DNA from 3 places in the Pseudanabaena sp. PCC 9330 genome. Region 3 is predicted to be linked to each of the others. Evidence: predicted binding sites of a transcription regulator. Region 3 holds the regulator's gene; each other region holds the start of a gene.

Region 1 (6,722 bases), on a different contig from region 3:
GCTGGCCCAGGCGGCACGGATTGCGATCTTGATCTTTGTGGGGGCCATGGCCCTGCAGCAGATGGGGGTAGCGCCTGATATTGTCAACTTGGCCTTTGGGCTGCTGCTGGGGGCGATCGCCGTCGCGATCGCGATCGCCTTTGGTCTGGGTGGGCGCGATGTGGCCGCCGACCAGCTGAGAGATTGGCTAGCCACCTTCAAGCAGCGCTAAGAGGGCACGTCTGTCGGCCCTGGAGTTTTAACTATCGGGGCCGGTGATGTCGCACCTGGTCGCACCTGGGGGAGTCGCGCTAGTATTGTTAACTCAGACTTAACAATAGGCCAAGCAGCAGTGCCCTACTGGGGCGATCGCGATCTACCACTGGAGACCCCATGGCAAGCAAAGACTGGGCTCAATATATAGACGCCACCAACGGCCTCTCCAAGCCCTGGCTGCTGATACAGTGGCAGCTCCAACAACTGCAAGATCAGCGGGCCACCCTCGCCCCCGAGACCTGCCCGACCAAACTGCACCAAGCCTTGATCAACCTAGGCCAATGGTGGCAGGGTCAGCTAGCCGCTGTGTTTAGCACCGAAAATCTGCCAGGGGAGATGAGCTAAATGGCTACTGTGGAGCGACGGAGTGGTGAAACATCGCTCGATCTCAGCGCCCCTCAGTACTACCTTAGCCGCGAGCTGAGCTGGCTAGAGTTTAATCGGCGGGTGCTGCACGAAGCCCTCGACGAGCGCACCCCTTTGCTGGAGGCGCTAAAGTTTTTGGCGATTTTTAGCGCCAACCTGGACGAATATTTCATGGTGCGAGTGGCGGCCCTAAAGCAGCAAATTGAAGCCCAGGTGACTCGCCTCTCTCCCGATGGTTGACCCCAGAAGAACACCTCAGCGCCATCAGCACGACTCTGCGCCCCATGGTCGAGCAGCAGCACCGGTCATTCACCGGTGATCTGCGGCAGCAGATGGCGCGGCGGGGAATACGCCTACTCGACTACGCGAGCCTGACCTCGGCTCAGCACACCCACTGCCGTGACTACTTTGAAGAGCAAGTCTTTCCGGTGCTCACTCCCCTGGCGGTAGACCCCGGGCACCCCTTTCCCTACATCTCTAATCTGAGCTTAAATCTGGCGGTGGTGGTGCAAGACCCCCAAACCGATCAAACCCACTTTGCCCGAGTCAAAGTGCCCCGGGTGCTGCCTCGGTTTATCACGTTGCCCATTGCGCCCAAGGATGCCCTGGGCGATCAACCCTGTCGCTGGCTGGGGGTGCCCCTAGAGCAGGTGATTGCCGCCAACCTGTCAGCCCTATTTCCCGGCATGGTGGTGCAGGAACATTACAGCTTTCGCATTACTCGCAACGCCGATCTTGCGGTCGAAGAAGACGAGGCCGACGACCTGATGCTGGCCATTGAGCAGGAGCTGCGCAAGCGACGGCGCGGCGGCTCAGCGGTGCGAATGGAAATTCAGCGCGATACCCCTGCCCCGGTGCGGGCCATGCTGATGGAAGAACTGGGGCTAGCCGACACCGATATCTACGACGTTGACGGGCTACTGGGCCTCAGCGACCTGATGACCTTCATGGCTTTGCCTCTGGCCGATCTTAAGGTGCCAAGCTGGACGCCCACCATTCCCCCTGCCCTCGAAAGCCTCAGCCCGCCGGAGGTAGACGACGACGACCTAGATTTAGAAGCTGCCGATGATCTGTTTTCTCTGCTGCGACGTCAGGAACAGCTACTGCACCACCCTTACCATTCCTTTACGGCTACGGTGCAGCGTTTCATCACCCAGGCGGCCCACGACCCCCAGGTGCTGGCGATCAAAATGACTCTGTACCGCACCTCCGGCGACTCTCCCATTGTGAATGCGCTGATCTCAGCGGCGGAGAACGGTAAGCAGGTGACTGTGCTAGTAGAGATCAAGGCCCGCTTTGACGAAGAAAACAACATTAACTGGGCCCGCAAGCTAGAGCAGTCAGGGGTGCACGTGGTTTACGGCCTGATGGGTCTAAAGACTCACACCAAGGTGGTGCTCGTGGTGCGGCGAGAGGGCGATCGCATTCGTCGCTACTACCACATTGGTACCGGCAACTACAATCCCAAAACAGCCCGCGTCTACACTGATCTGGGTCTGCTCAGCGCCAGGGAAGACGTGGGTGCCGATATCTCAGACCTGTTTAACTACCTGACTGGCTACTCGCGCCAGCAGGTTTATCGCCAGATTTTAGTGGCCCCCCTCACCCTGCGCCAGCGTCTGACCAGCTTGATCAATCAGGAGATGGCTTTTCAGAAAAAAGGCAAGGGCGGGCGCATTATCGCCAAAATGAACTCTCTGGTTGACCCTGACCTGATCACCACCCTTTACCAGGCCTCCCAGGCAGGGGTAGAGATCGACCTGATTGTGCGGGGGATCTGCTGCCTACGGCCGGGGCTGGCTGGCATTAGCGACAACATTCGAGTCATCAGCATTGTGGGGCGTTTTCTAGAACACTCCCGCATCCTGTATTTTCAGCACGGTGGACAGGAGGTATTTTTGCTGGGTAGCGCCGACTGGATGCCGCGCAATCTCGATCGCCGGGTCGAGGTGATGGTGCCCATTGTCGATGTCCACAGCCGCAACGAGATCAAGACCATTCTCGATCTGTGTCTGCAAGATAATCGCCAGGCTTGGGATATGGCCGCCGACGGCAGCTACCGCCAGCGCCGCCCCCGACCGGGTGAACCCAACAGCAGCGCCCAAGAACTGCTGATGGAGCGGGCTAGACAGAGGCCTTAGGACACGAACTCAAAACTAAAGCTATGTAGCTGCTATGCAGTCCAGGCGGTAGACTGGGGCAGAGTCACTTGGTGAAGCTACTGGCACTGCATCTGGCGGGCATAGCCCTGGCGCTGTGGCCTGTAGCATGAGCAGCACACGCGGGGCTAGATCACCCTATTCAGCTACCGTTACCCCATGGATTTTGAAACCGCTCGCGAATTTGTAGTCCGCCAGACCCTGGGCACCAGCGAAGACCTACCCGATACCTTTATTGCCTGCCTGCGCCAGGGCAAACCGCCCATCCCTGGCCAGGTGACCTCCCTGCTGCTGGCCCTCAAAGTGCTGTTTGAAGGGCTCAAGAACGAACCCACCCTCGATCGCACCCTGACCAAAGCCCTGTTCATTCTCGCCTACGAAAGCCGCCAGCTCTATTCTCAGGGGCAGAAGGCTGGGGTTATCTGGCCGCCCATGCTCGATGAGGACTTGGGACGCATTGGCAAAGCAGCGCAGTCGATTGTGTTTGGCGAGTGGATGGGGTAGGTTCGGCAAACCACACCTCCCAGAGAATTGCAGCGAGAACTTGTGGGCAGCTAAATTAGCACTCAGGATGCAAGAGTGCTAACGCGTCCTGTCTACGCAGATGTTTACTACCCTTTTTGGAGGTAAGTTATGGCCGCAGTCACCCTGAGTGTGTCTACTGTAAAGCCTCTGGGCGATCGCATTTTGGTTAAAGTCAGCGCCGCCGAAGAAAAAACCGCTGGCGGCATCTTGCTGCCCGACACTGCTAAGGAAAAGCCCCAGGTGGGCGAAGTGGTGCAGGTTGGCCCCGGCAAGCGCGACGACAACGGTTCATTCCAGCCCGTAGAAGTCAAGGTCGGCGACAAGGTGCTGTATTCCAAGTACGCCGGTACCGACATCAAGCTGGGCACCGACGACTACGTGCTGCTGCGCGAGTCCGACATCCTCGCCGCCCTCGCTTAGGCCGATTTTGGATTTTAAACTGGTGATTTTGGATTGGTTCTCCAACATCCCCTCCTAGGAGGGGTAGGGGTGGGTTAGATCCACGCGATCGCCCCTCACCCCGTAGGGTGCATCCGCGAAGCGATGCACCGAGTCTTCAACACGCAGTTAGTTCAACAATTCTTGCTGGGAGGATTTTTTGACCTATGGCTAAAACCATCACCTACAACGAAGATGCCCGTCGCGCCCTAGAGCGCGGCTTTGACATGCTGGCCGAAGCCGTCGCCGTCACCCTCGGCCCCAAGGGTCGCAACGTGGTGCTGGAGAAAAAGTACGGCGCGCCCCAGATCGTCAACGACGGCATCACCATTGCTAAAGAAATTGAGCTAGAAGATCATATTGAAAATACCGCCGTCTCGCTGCTGCGCCAGGCCGCCAGCAAGACCAACGACGCCGCAGGCGACGGCACCACCACCGCCACCGTTCTCGGCCACGCCATAGTCAAAGAGGGCCTGCGCAACGTCGCCGCCGGGGCCAACGCCATCTCCCTGAAGCGCGGCATCGACAAGGCCACCGCCTTTCTGGTGGAGAAAATTGCCGAGCACGCCCGCCCCGTGGAAGACTCCAAGTCGATCGCCCAGGTGGGGGCCATCTCCGCTGGCAACGACGACGAAGTCGGCCAAATGATCGCCGACGCCATGGATAAAGTGGGCCGCGAGGGCGTGATTTCCCTGGAAGAGGGCAAGTCCATGACCACCGAACTGGAGGTCACTGAAGGCATGCGCTTCGACAAGGGCTACCTGTCGCCCTACTTCGTCACCGACACCGAGCGCATGGAAGCGGTGCTGGACGAGCCCTACATTCTAATCACCGACAAGAAGATCACCCTGGTGCAGGATCTGGTGCCCGTGCTCGAGCAGGTGGCTCGCTCCGGCAAGCCCCTGATGATCATTGCCGAAGACATTGAGAAAGAGGCTCTGGCCACCCTGGTGGTGAACCGCATGCGCGGCGTGCTCAACGTGGCCGCTGTCAAAGCGCCTGGGTTTGGCGATCGCCGCAAGGCCATGCTCGAAGACATCGCCGTGCTCACCGGTGGCCAGGTAATCTCTGAAGACACCGGCCTCAAGCTCGACAACGTCAAGGTAGACATGCTGGGCAGCGCCCGCCGCATCACCATCACCAAAGACACCACCACCGTCGTCGCCGAGGGCAACGAGCAGCAGGTCAAGGCCCGCTGTGAGCAGATCCGTCGCCAGATCGAAGAAACCGAGTCCACCTACGACAAAGAGAAGCTCCAGGAGCGCCTGGCCAAGCTCTCCGGCGGGGTGGCCGTGATCAAAGTCGGGGCCGCCACCGAGACCGAGATGAAAGACCGCAAGCTGCGCCTCGAAGACGCCATCAACGCCACCAAGGCCGCAGTGGAAGAGGGCATCGTCCCCGGCGGTGGCACCACCCTGGCCCACCTGGCCCCGCAGCTGGCCGACTGGGCCAATGCCAACCTCAGCGGCGAAGAGCTGCTGGGTGCCCAGATCGTCACCCGCGCCCTGACCGCGCCCCTCAGCCGCATCGCTGAGAACGCGGGCTTCAACGGCGCTGTGATCGTTGAGCAGGTGAAGGAGAAGGACTTCAACGTGGGCTACAACGCCGCCACCAACGAGTTCGTGGACATGTTCGAGGCAGGCGTTGTGGACCCGGCCAAGGTGACCCGCTCCGCCCTGCAAAACGCCGCCTCCATCGCCTCCATGGTGCTGACCACCGAGTGCATTGTGGTCGATAAGCCCGAGCCCAAGGCCCCGGCGGCGGGCGCTGGCGCTGGCATGGGCGGCGACTTCGACTACTAATACCGAATCCTATCCTTATACCCCCGATTGGTAGGGGCATTGCACTGCAATGCCCCTACGAGATCTCGATTTCGAAGTGGGGAAGTGTGACTCGGATTTGATGTAACCTTGCAACGCAGCCTGTAAATAAGCCGCGTTAAGGCAAGCAAAAGGCAGCCCCAGCAAATTCAATTGACTGGGGCTATTTTTTATGGTGAAAAACTACATTTGCCTAACCTAGCTGAGACCCAAGAGCGACGGTAATCGCAAGCTGATTTGCATCTACGAGCTACAGAGTGGAACCATCAGCTTTGCTTATTCCCTCCTTAGATGGATGGCAATATAGCCTTACTATATTGGCCTAAAACGTAGGAATCGCATTCTTCCATGGGAAATTCCTGTGATATTTTTAACCAAATGCATGGATTGATTACTGATGTAAAAATTGTTTTTAGTGTTAGTCAGGTAACTGTTTTGTGATACTCAAGGACAACTTGAAAAAGAAGGTATTTTTCTGGAACACTTTGCCGATTTGAGAGTCTTGGTCAGTTAGCCATCAAGTCTAAAATCTGATCCCCGTCAAGGTTTTGAAAGAACTTTGACTTAGCTTTGCTGTGGTGATGTGAGGTTGGTGGCTTTTGTGATGCTCGATAAAGGGTTCAGAATCAATGACCATGTCACAAGCTGCTTCTATACCGATGAACCAGACGTCACCGGTAAAAACCACAGGCGATGCCGCAGCGACGAAGGAAACCATTGGGTTGTCCAAATCTATTCTCAGTGTTGATTTGGGGCGAACCTCTACAAAGACTTCCGTCAGCCGCGATCCTGATAGCGTCGTCTTCATTCCGGCGAACGTCAAGCATTTGTCGATGGAGCAGGTGCAGGGCGGCGCGTTTGAAGCCCGAGCAACGGATCCGTTGTCTGATATTTGGATGGTTTACCAGGGCAGTGGCTATGCCATGGGGCAGCTGGCAGAAGATTTTGGGGCGAACCTGGGGGTTGGCCAATCTAAGGTCAACGACGCCCTGGTCAAGGTCTTAGCCTGTGTCGGCTACTTTCAGTTAAAAGATGAGATTTCGGTGGTTTTGGGTTTGCCCTACCATTCCCAAGATCAGTTTGAGCGCGAGAAGGAGCAGCTGATGAGCCTGCTGCTGGGGCCGCACGTGATGAGCTATCGCGGCGAACCGCTCACCAT
Region 2 (6,722 bases), on a different contig from region 3:
CCCTCGGCTAATCAACCACCCCAGACGGTTCCTAAATCATCTATTAGAATGCAGCCCGCCGAGCGATCACTAACGAGTGGCCTCTCGGCGGGCTAACTTTTTGTCGCTAGAGGCGCTTGAAAGGGAGGCGCTGGTAAATATACAGCTTGCCTGTGCTCTGCATGTTTAATATATGTGTCTGTTGCTTGTGTTCTCACTATTGTCTCTCTCAAGATTGAGCATGTCTTTATGAGCCCCCAGAAGCCATGACCATTGCTTTGCTAGGCGATAGTTTGCTCGATACTGGAAATCTAACCAATATCTTGGCTCCCTTTGGCATCGTTCCATTTCCTGATCTTCCCTTTTTTGATCCTCCCTATACCGGGGGCAAAGCGTCCAATAGCCTCGTGCTTGGCGAAGCCGTGCTGGCTCAGTTAGATATCGATCCCACCTCATTAGCGCTTGGTGTTAGGCTGCCCACCGCTCTGCCTACGCTCAACCCCCTAACACAAAATATTAACTACGCTGTTGCTGGCGCTACGACGGGAGTATTTGGCTCAGCAGGCAATGGTTTAGAGATGTTTCCCGTGGGCGTACAATCTCAAATTGCGTTGTTTACACAAGATCTGGCCTCTATCGGAATTCCTGAGGCTAAGGCCGCGAAGCCAGACATTATTTTTAGTGCGGGCAGCAACGATGTATTCGAGGCGTTAGTTGACATAAATAGTTTTGCTAGCATGCTTTTGACACCTAGCCAAGACGACGACAACGCTCTAAAAAACGATCTGGCTACACAGGTAGTAGGGAATATATATGCTGCAATTGCCAGCCTTGAGAATCATGTAGATGACATCGTTATTTTTGGCTTGTCAAAACTAGGAGATTCACCCTTTTCTATTCAAGTAGATAGCGCAGTTGATGCGCTGCTGCCGGGTGACTACGCGGGCCAAACGCGAGAGTTTTTAACTAGTGTGGCCGCCGAGGTTAATGCTCGATTGATTGCCACCTACGATAGTCCCGATCCGAGATGCAATAACTTTTTGTTTGATGATGTCACCCAGACCATGGGCGACAAGGCGGGCCAAGCGATTAATGCTCTAGAAGGCTTCTCTGCTCGGGCTATAGATTACGGCTCTACTTTATTGTCAGAGACTAGGTTTTCAACGACGTTCGATGATTTGCTGGGCAGCAATATCTTTGGTGGAGCCAATCAATCTCTGGTTGGCTTCTTAGATGATATTGATGATTATTTGAAAGGCCAGCAAGGTGGCTACGACCCGATCAAAAACGTCATGGTAATCGATGGAATCGATGTTTTTGAAAGGGGTGAAGCGGCTTGGGAAGAGTCGGTGATTGGCGCAGGGCTAACTCTAGTTAAGGAAGTTTCTTATCTAGATTACTTAACTCGACCCACAGGTTTGTCAGGCAACTTAGATTCACGATCTTTTGCGTTTACCGATGGCTCCCATCCTACGTCGAATCTCAATCAGTTTATCGCTACCCAGATAGCACCTCAAATTCAAGCCGAGTTTCCTGAGTTTGGCCTGGGTTGAGAGTGGAGCGAGAGACTTAAGTTTTGGGCTGACTGAACACCACATTTACCCCCAGCAAAATGAGCCCCATACTCGCCACCATCGCTGCCGTCAGCGGCTCTCGAAAAAACAGCCAGGCCAGCCCCGCCACAAAGATCGGTACCAGACTATAGACCACGCTAGCCGTACGGGTGGGGCCAACTTGCTGAATGCTGAGGTTAAACAGCAGGTAGGCCACCCCCGAGGCGGCGACCCCCATGTAGGCGATCGCAATCCACGACGCCCCAGACAGCGATCCTAACTGCCCCCACCAGCGCTCTAGAGAAGCTAAGACCAGCAGCTGCCCCACCCCCGCCACCGCAGCATAAAAGGTAATCGTCAACCCCGAGTAGCACTGGCTCAGCTGCTTGATGATCAGCGAATACACCACCCAGCACAGCACGGCACAGAGCATCAGCCCGTCGCCCCGGTTTAGCTCTAGGGTGAGCAGAGTGGTAATGTTGCCCCGCGTCAGCAGAGTCAGCACCCCCAGCAGGGCCAGCACAATGCCGCCGTACTGGCGGCGAGTCAGTCGTTCGCCAATAAACAGAGCCGCCATAATGCCTGTCAGCACCGGGTTAAAGGCGTTGATAATGGCGGTGTTAGCGGTGGCGGTGTAGCGCAGGCTGAGAAAGAAAAAATAGTGGTATCCCACCACCCCAAACAGACCCAGCAGCGCCATGGCTCCCCAGTGGTCGCGGGCGACAGTGAGAGATTTGCTGGGGCGATCGCTGCGGTAAATCAGCAGGCCCAGCACCCCCAGGGCGATCGCGTAGCGCAGTAGGGTGGTGGTCAACGGCCCCAGCTCCACGGTGGTGTATTTGCCCGCTATAAAGCTGCCAGCAAACAAAAAGCTGGTAAGCACGGGCAGCAACACCTTGAGATTTGCAAAAGCAGTCATCGCACCCCTCCAAACAATTCGCCCTCCATCTTGACCCGTAAGTCACACTTCCCCCATCTCCCCCACTTCCTACCCCCTCACTCTCCCCAGTTCGGGAACCCGTACAAGGGCGTTCATTGCGATCGCCCCCCGTTCCGCCGTAGATTAGCACTCGGAGCTTGCGAGTGCTAAGCTCCGAAAACCTGTGTAATGCGTCTGAGTGGGGCCGAGTGCAATTCCCCCAGGCGCTGTCTTAATAGCAAACCCGGAGAAGCATTGTATGGCAGCTATCACTTTGGCGGCATCTAGCGTAAAGCCCCTAGCTGATCGAGTTTTGATTAAAGTAAGTGCGTCCGAAGAGACCACTGCTGGCGGCATTCTGCTTCCTGACACCGCCAAGGAAAAGCCTCAGGTGGGCGAAATCACCGCCGTAGGCCCTGGTAAAACCGACGACAAAGGCACCCGTCAAGCCCTGGAAGTCAAAATTGGCGACAAGGTGCTCTACTCCAAGTACGCCGGCACCGACATTAAGCTGGGCGGCGACGAGTTTGTGCTGCTGTCTGAAAAAGACATCCTCGCCGTACTCGGCTAAATCAATTTTGAATTTGGGATGTTGTGCGGGTGCTCTCTAGGCAATCCGTAGGGTGGACAGTGGCCACCATCAGCCATACCAGGTTTTGTTGGGTTCCGCTAACGCTTCACCCAACCTACTAAGCTGAACTCCTAAATTCTGACTCTTAAATTCCCTTCACGTTTTCACATTCCCCTCTCGTCTTCTTTTCGGAGAATATTGAATTTATGGCTAAGCGCATTGTTTACAACGAAAACGCCCGTCGCGCCCTCGAAAGGGGCATGGACATTCTGACTGAGGCTGTGGCCGTCACCCTCGGCCCCAAAGGCCGCAACGTGGTGCTCGAAAAGAAATTTGGTGCCCCCCAAATCGTCAATGACGGCGTCACCATCGCCAAAGAAATCGAACTCGAAGACAACATCGAGAACACTGGTGTGGCCCTGATTCGTCAGGCGGCTTCTAAAACCAACGACGCCGCTGGCGACGGTACCACCACCGCTACCGTGCTGGCCCATGCGATCGTTAAAGAGGGCATGCGCAACGTGGCTGCCGGCGCCAACGCCATCTCCCTCAAGCGCGGCATCGACAAAGCCACCGCTTACCTGGTCGAGAAAATTGCTGAGCACGCCCGCCCCGTTGGCGACTCCAAGTCGATCGCTCAGGTGGGTTCCATCTCAGCCGGTAACGACGAAGAAGTGGGCGCGATGATCGCCGAAGCCATGGAGAAAGTGGGCCGCGAAGGCGTCATCTCCCTGGAAGAAGGCAAGTCGATGACCACCGAACTGGAGGTCACCGAGGGCATGCGCTTTGACAAGGGCTATGTCTCTCCCTACTTCGTCACCGACACCGAGCGCATGGAAGCGGTGCTCGACGAGCCCTACATCTTGATCACCGACAAGAAAATTGCCCTGGTGCAGGATCTGGTGCCCGTGCTGGAGCAAGTCGCCCGCTCTGGCCGTCCCCTGATCATCATCGCTGAAGACATTGAGAAAGAGGCCCTGGCTACCCTGGTGGTCAACCGTCTGCGCGGTGTGCTGAATGTGGCCGCCGTTAAGGCTCCTGGGTTTGGCGATCGCCGCAAAGCCATGCTCGAAGACATCGCCGTACTGACCGGCGGTCAGGTGATCTCTGAAGACACCGGCCTCAAGCTCGACAACACCAAGCTCGACATGCTGGGTCAGGCCCGCCGCCTCACCATCACCAAAGACACCACCACCATCGTCGCCGAAGGCAACGAGAAGGATGTCAAGGCCCGTTGTGAGCAGATTCGTCGCCAGATCGACGAAACCGAGTCGACCTACGACAAGGAGAAGCTGCAAGAGCGCCTGGCTAAGCTCTCCGGCGGTGTGGCCGTGATCAAGGTCGGTGCCGCCACCGAAACCGAGATGAAAGATCGCAAGCTGCGCCTCGAAGACGCCATCAACGCCACCAAGGCTGCGGTTGAAGAGGGCATCGTCCCCGGCGGCGGTACCACCCTGGCCCACCTGGTGCCCGACCTCACCACCTGGCTAGAGGCTAACCTGACTGGCGAAGAGCACACTGGCGCTGCGATCGTCGCCCGCGCCCTGGCTGCGCCTCTGATGCGCATTGCTCAGAATGCCGGTCAAAACGGTGCGGTGATCGCCGAGCGCGTCAAAGAAAAAGATTTCAACGTCGGCTACAACGCCGCCAACGGTGAATTCGTTGACATGTTTGACGCTGGTATTGTTGACCCCGCCAAGGTGACCCGCTCTGCCCTGCAGAACGCGGCCTCCATCGCTGGTATGGTGCTGACCACCGAGTGCATCGTGGTCGACCTGCCCGAACCTAAAGAAGGCGCTCCCGCTGGCGCTGGCATGGGCGGCGACTTCGACTACTAAGTCAGGTCTAGTCCACAGGATGCATTGGCGAAGCAATGCATCCGCCTTGATCCCCAAAGCTGTAGGGTGGGCAGTGCCCACCATGCTTGATTAGCAAAAAAGCCGTCCTGAGTCAGGGCGGCTTTTTTGTGGCTATTTCAAGCGCTCTATTACTCTATGGGCGTTGACGGAGCCTGTTAACGCACGATCTAGCGGAAATTACACACGATTCCAGCCCACAGATAATCGACGGTGGCATCGGGTTCAGCGGAGCTGAGAATGCCAAATAGGTCGCCCGTGGAAAATTCTGTACCGAGGGAACTTTCCATCACCTCAACGGTATAGGCAGATTCTAATTCACTGCGGGTAGAGCCGATGCCTACCCCGGCCATGGTGGTCAGGGTGGCATCGGCATCGGGGCTGACTGACCAGCCGATAAACTCACCGCTAGCCGCGTGCAGCACCAGACCTTTAGGCCACTGGGTAATGGTCTGCGGGCCAGAGCCACATTCGTCGTTGTCGCCCGATTCTAGAGGCTCGCCCAAAATGCTGGTGACGGCATCGGCCACCAGGGCCATCTCGGTGCCAAAGGCAACCGGTACGGTAGAGCCGGTCTGATCGCCCACCAGCTGAAGCCCTTCGCCCGAGAGAGCTAAGAGCGATTCGGTGTCTTCAAGCTGGTCGTCGGGGGCGGGGTCGATGACGGCGGGGTCAACGGCACCGCCCATGGGGTCTGTGCCGTTGGCCTCGGGGGCCGTTGGGGTACGGGTACAGGCGGCTGTCGTCAGCAGCAGAGTTAGCCCCAGGGGTAGCAATGCAGAAAAACGAAACGCTGGTTTAACCATGGGCATAATAAAGTTGTTTCCGATACCAAGACTGATGCATTCAGCCTACGGCAAATTTTGGGTTATGAATGGACGGCCTGAAATCTGAGAGCCAAACTGCCCTGATGCAGCTAACCTTCAGGCAGCCAATCTTCTGTCAATACCAGATCTAGCGAATATTGACAGGTTTCTGGAAACACCGAAATCTCTAGATTGGTTTGGGTGACGGCCTGGCGGCGGACGCGGCGATAGCTATCTTCGTTATCCACAGCGCTACCGCGACTGCAACACGCTTCTAAAGTTAGAGGCGACAATGCGGAGCTGGCCGTCTTGCATCTGCACCGTAAAGGTGCGCTGCTCTCGCTGGGTCGAGCCGTCGGGGTAAACATAGGTGTTTTCGCCCAACAGCTCGACGGTGTCGGCGCTCTGGCCAGTCACCCGCAGATTCTCGACCGAGACGCGATCGAACTGGGCAAAAAAGCCGGGGTCAAACTGCTGGGCTAGAGAGCCACCAAACTGCGATCGCGCCGCATCCCAAGCCTGATTAGACACATGGCCATAGAGCGCGCTCACCGTCGCCTGAGCCGCCTCAGGAGTCAGCTCGTTAGCCGATGCTGGCGATGGCGCAGACGAGTCATCGGCTTCTGCGGTGGGTTCTGGAACAGCGGTAACCTCTGGCTGCGGGGGAACCGGTGACACAGGCTCGACGGCAGGGGCTTCAGCCGCAGCTTCAGGGGGCGGGGTCGTCGCTTCTAGCTCAGGCTCAGCGTTTTGGGGCAATTCATTCGCAGGAGTCGTTGCTACGGGCGGGGTTTCAGCATCGGGGGCAGCGGCCCAGCGCCACATCTGCCAGCCCAGAAGGGCGAAAATCGCTACCGCAGATCCCGCCACCAGCGGTAGCCAGAGAGCGGGCGATGAGGATTGCTCTCGTCGCCGGGCTGGGGTCTGGGGGAGAGTTTGGGGGGCGGTGAGCTGGGTTCTGTCTCGACGGCGACCCACGGCTACCGTAGGGTTGGCCTGGGTAGCTGGGGTAGCCTGGTCGGGGGTGGCGATTCCCGG
Region 3 (6,722 bases):
AGAACAGCCCGACGATGTCCGCCCCTTTCTGTTCAACCTGTTTGCCGATCCAGAAATTATTCGCCTGCCCTTTCCCTTCTTGCAGCGCCCTTTGGCCTGGCTAATCTCTAGCTCTCGGGCCAAGCAGTCCCAAGAAAACTACCGGCAGATTGGCGGTGGCTCGCCCCTGCGCCGCATTACCGAAGAACAAGGCGCCGCTCTCAAGCAGGTCTTGGCCGACAAAGGCACCGAAGCCAGTATCTACATCGGCATGCGCTACTGGTACCCCTTCACCGAAGAAGCAGTGGCCCAGATCAAGCGCGACGGCATTGAGCAGCTAGTTGTGCTGCCCCTGTATCCGCAGTTTTCCATCAGCACCAGTGGCTCCAGCTTTCGGCTCCTAGAGCGCATCTGGCTCGAAGACCCTGCCCTGCAGCGTATTGTCTATACCGCCGTGCCCTCCTGGTACGATCGCCCTGGCTACAGTGAGGCCATGGCCGATCTGATTGCCCAGGAGCTTGATAAACTCGAACATCCCGACCAAGCCCACATTTTCTTTAGCGCCCACGGGGTGCCCGTCAGCTACGTCGAAGAAGCCGGTGACCCCTACCAGCGCGAGATCGAGCACTGTACCGAGCTGATTATGAAGGCGCTCAACCGCCCCAACCCCCACACCCTGGCCTACCAAAGCCGCGTCGGCCCGGTAGAGTGGCTACAGCCCTACACCGAAGATGCGATCGAGCAGCTGGCCCAGCAGGGGGTCAAAGACCTGGTAGTGGTGCCCATCAGCTTTGTCTCTGAGCACATCGAAACCCTGCAAGAGATCGACATCGAGTACCGCGAAATCGCCGAAGCCGCCGGTATTCATGGCTTCCACCGGGTGCCTGCCCTCAACACCCACCCCCGGTTCATCGCCGATATGGCCGACATGGTTACCGAAGCCCTAGAAGCACCACGCCAGCTTTTTTCCGACGTGGTGCACCCCGATAAGAAAGTCAAAATTTACCCCCAAGATCGATCGGCCTGGGGGCTCACCCCGGTGGCCGAGGTGTGGAATGGGCGGCTGGCTATGGTTGGGTTCTTGGCTCTGCTGCTAGAGCTGGTCAGCGGTCGTGGCCCCCTTCACTTTGTTGGTATTCTTTAAGATCTTCAGCCCAAAGCCCATAGGGATCTGCGCTTAACTTGCGTTTAGATTTACTGTATCGGTAGTGTTGATCGCTACAGAGCTATGTCGCTCAATCGCGATTTGACGGACGTGCAGCCATGCCCAAAAAGCAAGGAATTAGCAACCATCTTGCTCAACCTGAGCAAGATGAGTTTACCCTAGGGCTCAGGGCGCGATCGCCCAGGCCAGCGACGCCACAGGTAAGAAGTGCGAATTCCTAGCCACAGCAACAGTAGGGCGATCACACCCCCCTGATTGGGCGAGTCAAAGGCGAACACCGCCAGCACAATGCACAGCCCGTCCACCACAAAAAAGAGCCACAGGGGCGGGCGCTGGGGGCGAAAAAATAGCCCCACCTGCAACAGCTGGATCACCAAAGCCAGCAGGGCGCTAGTCATCCCCGCCACTAAGTTAAGCCAGCTATCTAGGCCCAGCGTTCTGGCGACACCAATGCCCGCCAGCGCTCCAACTCCGGGGCTGAGCACCAGCTCCAAAATCTGGAAAAACCGCTGGCTATAGCGGTTCTTAGATAGCATCAGCTCAGCTATCGACCAGGTTGCCAACACCCCCAGGACTAGGGTTGGCGGCAGACGACACAGCAGTGGCACGTTGGCCCACAGCTGAGAGCCAGACATGAGACCAATCAGCAGCAGCGGCAGAGCCAGTCGCAGGCCTGTCGCTGCTGCGATCGAGAGAATTGCCAATAGCTCAGTGATAATCACGATGGATTTATAAACCCAATTAAGGGTAGTAGCCAAGAGATACGGCTCTATTCGCTGAGGGCGGTGGAGAGGTAGTCAGCGGCAGCCTGCACCACCGCCACGGCATTCTCATAGACCATGCGAGTTGGCCCCAGCACCCCTACGCTGCCAACTGCTCGGTCGCCCCGAGTGTAATTTGAGACCACTAGAGCGCAGCCCTGCATGGGCTCCAGAGGGTTCTCAGCGCCAATCCACACTTTGACATCGACGCCGCTCAGCCCCGCCCCGCCAGCGGATGGCGCTTCATAGAACAGCGGCCACAGCTGTGACTGATCTTCCTCCAGCAGCCTTACAATGGCCTGAATGCGCTGGGCATCAGAAAACTCGGGCTGGCGCAACACCTCTGCTAACCCGCTGACCACAAATTGGGGGGTCTCCGTCACCTGCGATCGCTGAGCTAAGTCTCCCAGCGCCCTACCCAACAGCGCTCCATAGTCCTGAAACTCTGCATCTAGATCGTCCCAGCAGAGGGTCGTCACATCGCTCAGAGAGCGCCCGCGCAGGTGCTGGGTCAAAAAGTTTGACAAAATTTCTAACCCCCGGCGACCCGGTTCACCGGCACCCCCCGGCTCAGAGGCTCCCAGCATTGCCGGGAGCTGCACCACCACCGACTGGGTAGCCAAGGAGTCAAGCAGCACCACCATCAGCACCTGCCCTCCCTCTACAGCCACCAGCTGCACATGGCGAATCAGCACGGTGTTAAATTGGGGCACCGTCACCAGGGTCAAATAGCCGCTGATCTGAGCCAAAATTTGGGTGGCCGATCGCAGTAAAGACTCCAGGCTGCGGCCCATCCAGTCTAGTTCTTCTGACAGAGCTGCATCGACCCGCCGCCCCACCTGAGTCGCTGGCGACATCAGGCGATCGACGTAGAGGCGATAGCCAAAGTCAGAAGGCACGCGCCCCGCTGAGGTGTGGGGCTGGTACAGCAGTCCGTACTTCTCAAGCAGCCCCATGGTGTTCCGCACCGTAGCCGGACTCACCTTGAGGCCATATTCCTGGGCTAGGGCGCGCGACCCAACGGGCTCTGCGGTGGCAATGTAGTGACGAATCGTGGCCTGCAGCACCTGCTGATGGCGCACACTGAGGGAAAAGGCAGAGTCCATAGGAGAGCAAGACATGCAACTACGGCTTTGCCTTACCATAACAGATGTTTTCTGGGGTTCGTCGAGCCCCGGGTTACAGGTCTTTGCTCTGGCTAAAGAACTCGCCCACTTTAAAGCTGGCGGTGCGTTCAAGCTGAGCCATGGTCGATCGCGTGATCAGCTTACCCTGCTCCACCAGCACCTCGCCGGTGATTGGGTGCAGTAGGTCTTGATCGGCCCGGCGACCAATCAGCGCCTCAATGTCTTGCAGCGAGTTGACATACATCCCCGGCGGTAGCTCAACTACCACACCGTCAGCAATCACCCTGGCCTGGCAAGCTAGGCGCGAGTTGGGCTTGCAGGAGGTAATCACCTCCAGCGTACGTTGCTCTCGGCGGTTGATCGGGGTCAGTGCCTCCATCCCTGACTCTACATAGATGTGGCAGGTGGCGCACATGCCGCGCCCCCCACACTCTCTCAGCACGTCTAGGTCTTTGTTCAATAAGACCGACAGTAAATTGCCGTTGGTCTCAACAGATGTCTCTTGGGCGATGGGCTCTAGACGAACAGTTTTAGCCATAGTTAGGTGCGTGGAGGTGGAATCGGTGTAAGTCAAGATAGTAGCAAGCTGGGTCAGCCATAGACCCATAGTTCTAGCGATCGCCCCAGATTTTCCCCAGCTAGCTTAGACCCAGGGAGATCGGGTCAGGAGGTTAGTCCGGGGGAGTGCCCAACAGCAGAGTATGCTCCTCGGGCGTGAGGGCTTGCTCACACACCAGCGATTGAAAACTGCGGATGGTTTTGCCGCCGCGACTGAGGAATGCCGCCACCCAGTCTTTAAGCCCTTGGTGTTGATCTGGAGTGAGCAGAGTCTGACCATCGAGCCTGGCAATAAAATGGCCGTCTTTTTGCACCTCAAACTGCTCTAGCCAGGGGTGGGGGGGGCGAGACTGCTTCCAGGTATTGATCACTATAATTTTGCCCAGGTACTGGCTGGCCCCATCGCTCAGATGGTTGAGCGCTGCGATCGCCCCCTCGACATCGGGCTGAGCCTTAGCCTGGCTCGGAGCCAACTCTGCTTCCGGTGGCCCCGGCCGATCTGGTGCGATTCCTGGTGCGGTTCCTGGCGCTGTGGCCTCAACCGACAGAGACGCACTACCCAGGGTGACGCAGCCCGCCAGCAGCCGAAAGGTTGGCACTGCGTTATGGGGCGCTTCCACCAGGGTTTCCTTGAGCGCGTTAATAGCGGCCCGATACTCGGTCAAAGCCATCTGGTCTCTGATCAGCACCAGCAAAATCAACCCCTGGTCGAGCTTATAGATATAGGCCAACTGGGTGCTAAATCGAAACGTAAAGGTCTCAAATTGGGCAGGAGTCGTTTCGACCACCTGCTGAATACCCTGGGCCAGGGCATCTTGCTGCTGGGTGTTGAGGCTAATGTCTGAGCCCAAAAAGAAAGGACGATTGCGCCCGTCAATCAGAGCCATCCCAGAGATGCCGGGTAAATTCAGGACAGTCTGGATTACCTGACGTTTCATAAATCCTGCGGGGTTCCGTTCTAAATTTTGGTGTTGAGTGTCCCGAACCAAGTAATCTAGGGATGACAGACTGCGTCCAGTACCGGGCCTAGGACAATTAGTCCACCTAGGATCAGAGCGGCAGTATCAGTATAGAGTGGCCTGTATTACTATCATGGTTTGTTGGCATCCCAGGATTATCGTACGTTAGGGTTAATGCCCATGTCTGACCTTCCCTTTACCCTCGATCAGCTGCGCATTCTCAAGGCCATCGCAGCGGAGGGCAGCTTTAAACGAGCGGCAGACAGCCTATATGTCTCTCAGCCGGCAGTTAGCCTTCAGGTACAAAACCTAGAGCGCCAGCTAGATGTACCGCTGTTTGACCGGGGCGGGCGGCGAGCTCAGCTCACTGAGGCTGGGCATTTGTTGTTGAGTTACGGCGATCGCATTCTCAGCCTGTGCCAAGAGACCTGCCGTGCCATCGAAGATCTCCAAAATTTGCAGGGCGGCACCTTGATTATCGGCGCTAGCCAGACCACTGGCACCTATCTGCTGCCGCGAATGATCGGCCTATTTCGGCAAAAGTATGCGGACGTAGCGGTGCAGCTGCATGTCCACTCCACCCGTCGAACTGCCTGGAGTGTGGCCAATGGCCAAGTTGATCTAGCCATTATTGGGGGTGAAATTCCTCCCGAATTACAGGACTCTTTAGAAAGAGTGCCCTACGCCGAGGACGAACTCGCACTGATTATGCCGATGTATCATCCTCTGGCCAGTCAGGCCGTAGTACAGCGAGAAGACCTCTACAAGCTGCACTTTATTGCCCTAGACTCGCAATCTACCATTCGCAAGGTGATTGATCAGGTGCTCACCCGCTGCGGAATTGAAACCCGCCGCCTCAAGATCGAAATGGAGCTCAACTCCATCGAGGCGATCAAAACCGCAGTACAGTCAGGGCTAGGGGTGGCCTTTGTATCAAACTCTGCCATTGAAAAAGAGCTTCAGATGGGCGTACTGCACCGAGCCAAAATCGATTCGGTGGTGGTCAACCGCACCCTGTCGGTCATTTTTAACCCCAGCCGCTACCGCTCTAAGGCAGCCGCTGCGTTTACCACCGAAATTTTGCCCCAGTTTACAAACTTGCCCCTTAACTTTAAGGCCACGGGTTCAGAGAAAAATATTGCCGAGAAAAATGGCGCTAAGCCAGCCTCATCACCCCCAGAGCCCCTTAACCTCAGCGCCCCCTGAGCAATGCTCTAGGCATCTTGAACTGCCGATGGATTGCTGGGAATCGCAATCAGCCCATCTTTGTGGATATGGATCAGTTGGCGCTGGCGTAGCTTGCCCATGAGTCGGGTGACCGTGACCCGAGTCGAACCAATGGCGCTGCCAATCTGAGCGTGGGTCAGTGACCAGGGCAGGTAGTACCCTGACTCGCAGGGCTCGCCAAACTCCTCGATCAGCAGGGTGAGAAAGCCGAGGAGGCGATCGATGGTGCGCCGCTGCCCCAGGGTGCTGAGCCACAGCAGCTTGCGCTGGTGCTGATAGCGAAAGGCATCGAGCACCTCGCGTCGAAAGTGAGGCCAGTTGTCTAGGTCGTTCCAGTAGAGCCAGATCACAGTGGTCTGATCGACGTGGGCAAAACTCTGCAACATAAAGGGAGCCTGGGCCACAATCTCAAAGGGTTGTCCAGCCCCAACAAAGCCAAGAAAAGCCTCTTCACTGAGGCCCATGGATAGGGGGGAGGTCGTCTCTTCGTCGCCTGGCTCAAGCTCTAGATCTGCTTCACTGGCCTCCTGGTCACCGGCTGCTTGGGCCGAGCCCACCAACCGCACCGCGCCGCGCTCTACCAGGTAGAGCAGCCCAGAACGGGTAGGAATGCGCTCGTTTTGGTTAAATGTCCTTGTCCGGTAGTGGGCGTGGGCCCAGTCAGTAATGCGCTGCCAAGTCAAAAATGGTCGGGCGTTATCAGAGGGAAGAGATGATTGCATAGCCAGCAGCTGGATGAAACGGTACAGACCACGACCAATGGACAAGACCCGAGGCTAGGACGCGATCGCTCAGGCTACTTCCAGTGAACAGAGGTGCCAAAGCCGTCATAGGCCATCCAATACTAATACAGAGAACCCGTAATTTCCCGTAGCCCTGCTAGCGATTGTGTGCTGTCGTCGTCTGGGGAGACTATCCAACCGGTCTATCGCAGGTCTACCCTAAA

The links. The regulator HrcA, encoded in region 3, represses chaperone genes, less so after heat shock. The targets are predictions, from matches to a motif close to TTAGCACTCNNNNNNNNNGAGTGCTAA.
Region 1: a site for HrcA is predicted at 3,340-3,366, ahead of groES (co-chaperone GroES). Genes of this name have one in related genera too.
Region 2: a site for HrcA is predicted at 2,596-2,622, ahead of groES (co-chaperone GroES). Genes of this name have one in related genera too.

The regions. Positions count from the first base shown of each region.
Region 1 is NZ_JAYFES010000107.1:152,452-159,173, reverse strand. It holds gene AC0QKW_RS14555 (mechanosensitive ion channel) at 1-211, shown strand, start outside; gene AC0QKW_RS14550 (hypothetical protein) at 373-600, shown strand; partial or broken gene ppk1 (polyphosphate kinase 1) at 601-2,762, shown strand; gene AC0QKW_RS14540 (Dethiobiotin synthetase) at 2,940-3,284, shown strand; gene groES (co-chaperone GroES) at 3,414-3,725, shown strand; gene groL (chaperonin GroEL) at 3,911-5,545, shown strand; gene fcmB (filament morphology actin-like protein FcmB) at 6,193-6,722, shown strand, end outside.
Region 2 is NZ_JAYFES010000117.1:370,950-377,671, reverse strand. It holds gene AC0QKW_RS23860 (SGNH/GDSL hydrolase family protein) at 246-1,532, shown strand; gene AC0QKW_RS23855 (DMT family transporter) at 1,549-2,451, opposite strand; gene groES (co-chaperone GroES) at 2,711-3,022, shown strand; gene groL (chaperonin GroEL) at 3,229-4,860, shown strand; gene AC0QKW_RS23840 (hypothetical protein) at 5,049-5,684, opposite strand; gene AC0QKW_RS23835 (DUF29 family protein) at 5,795-5,932, opposite strand; gene AC0QKW_RS23830 (protein kinase domain-containing protein) at 5,937-6,722, opposite strand, start outside.
Region 3 is NZ_JAYFES010000120.1:97,114-103,835, forward strand. It holds gene hemH (ferrochelatase) at 1-1,123, shown strand, start outside; gene AC0QKW_RS25325 (DUF4126 domain-containing protein) at 1,303-1,902, opposite strand; gene hrcA (heat-inducible transcriptional repressor HrcA) at 1,914-3,011, opposite strand; gene AC0QKW_RS25335 (2Fe-2S iron-sulfur cluster-binding protein) at 3,085-3,570, opposite strand; gene AC0QKW_RS25340 (hypothetical protein) at 3,704-4,528, opposite strand; gene AC0QKW_RS25345 (LysR substrate-binding domain-containing protein) at 4,730-5,755, shown strand; gene AC0QKW_RS25350 (Crp/Fnr family transcriptional regulator) at 5,764-6,498, opposite strand.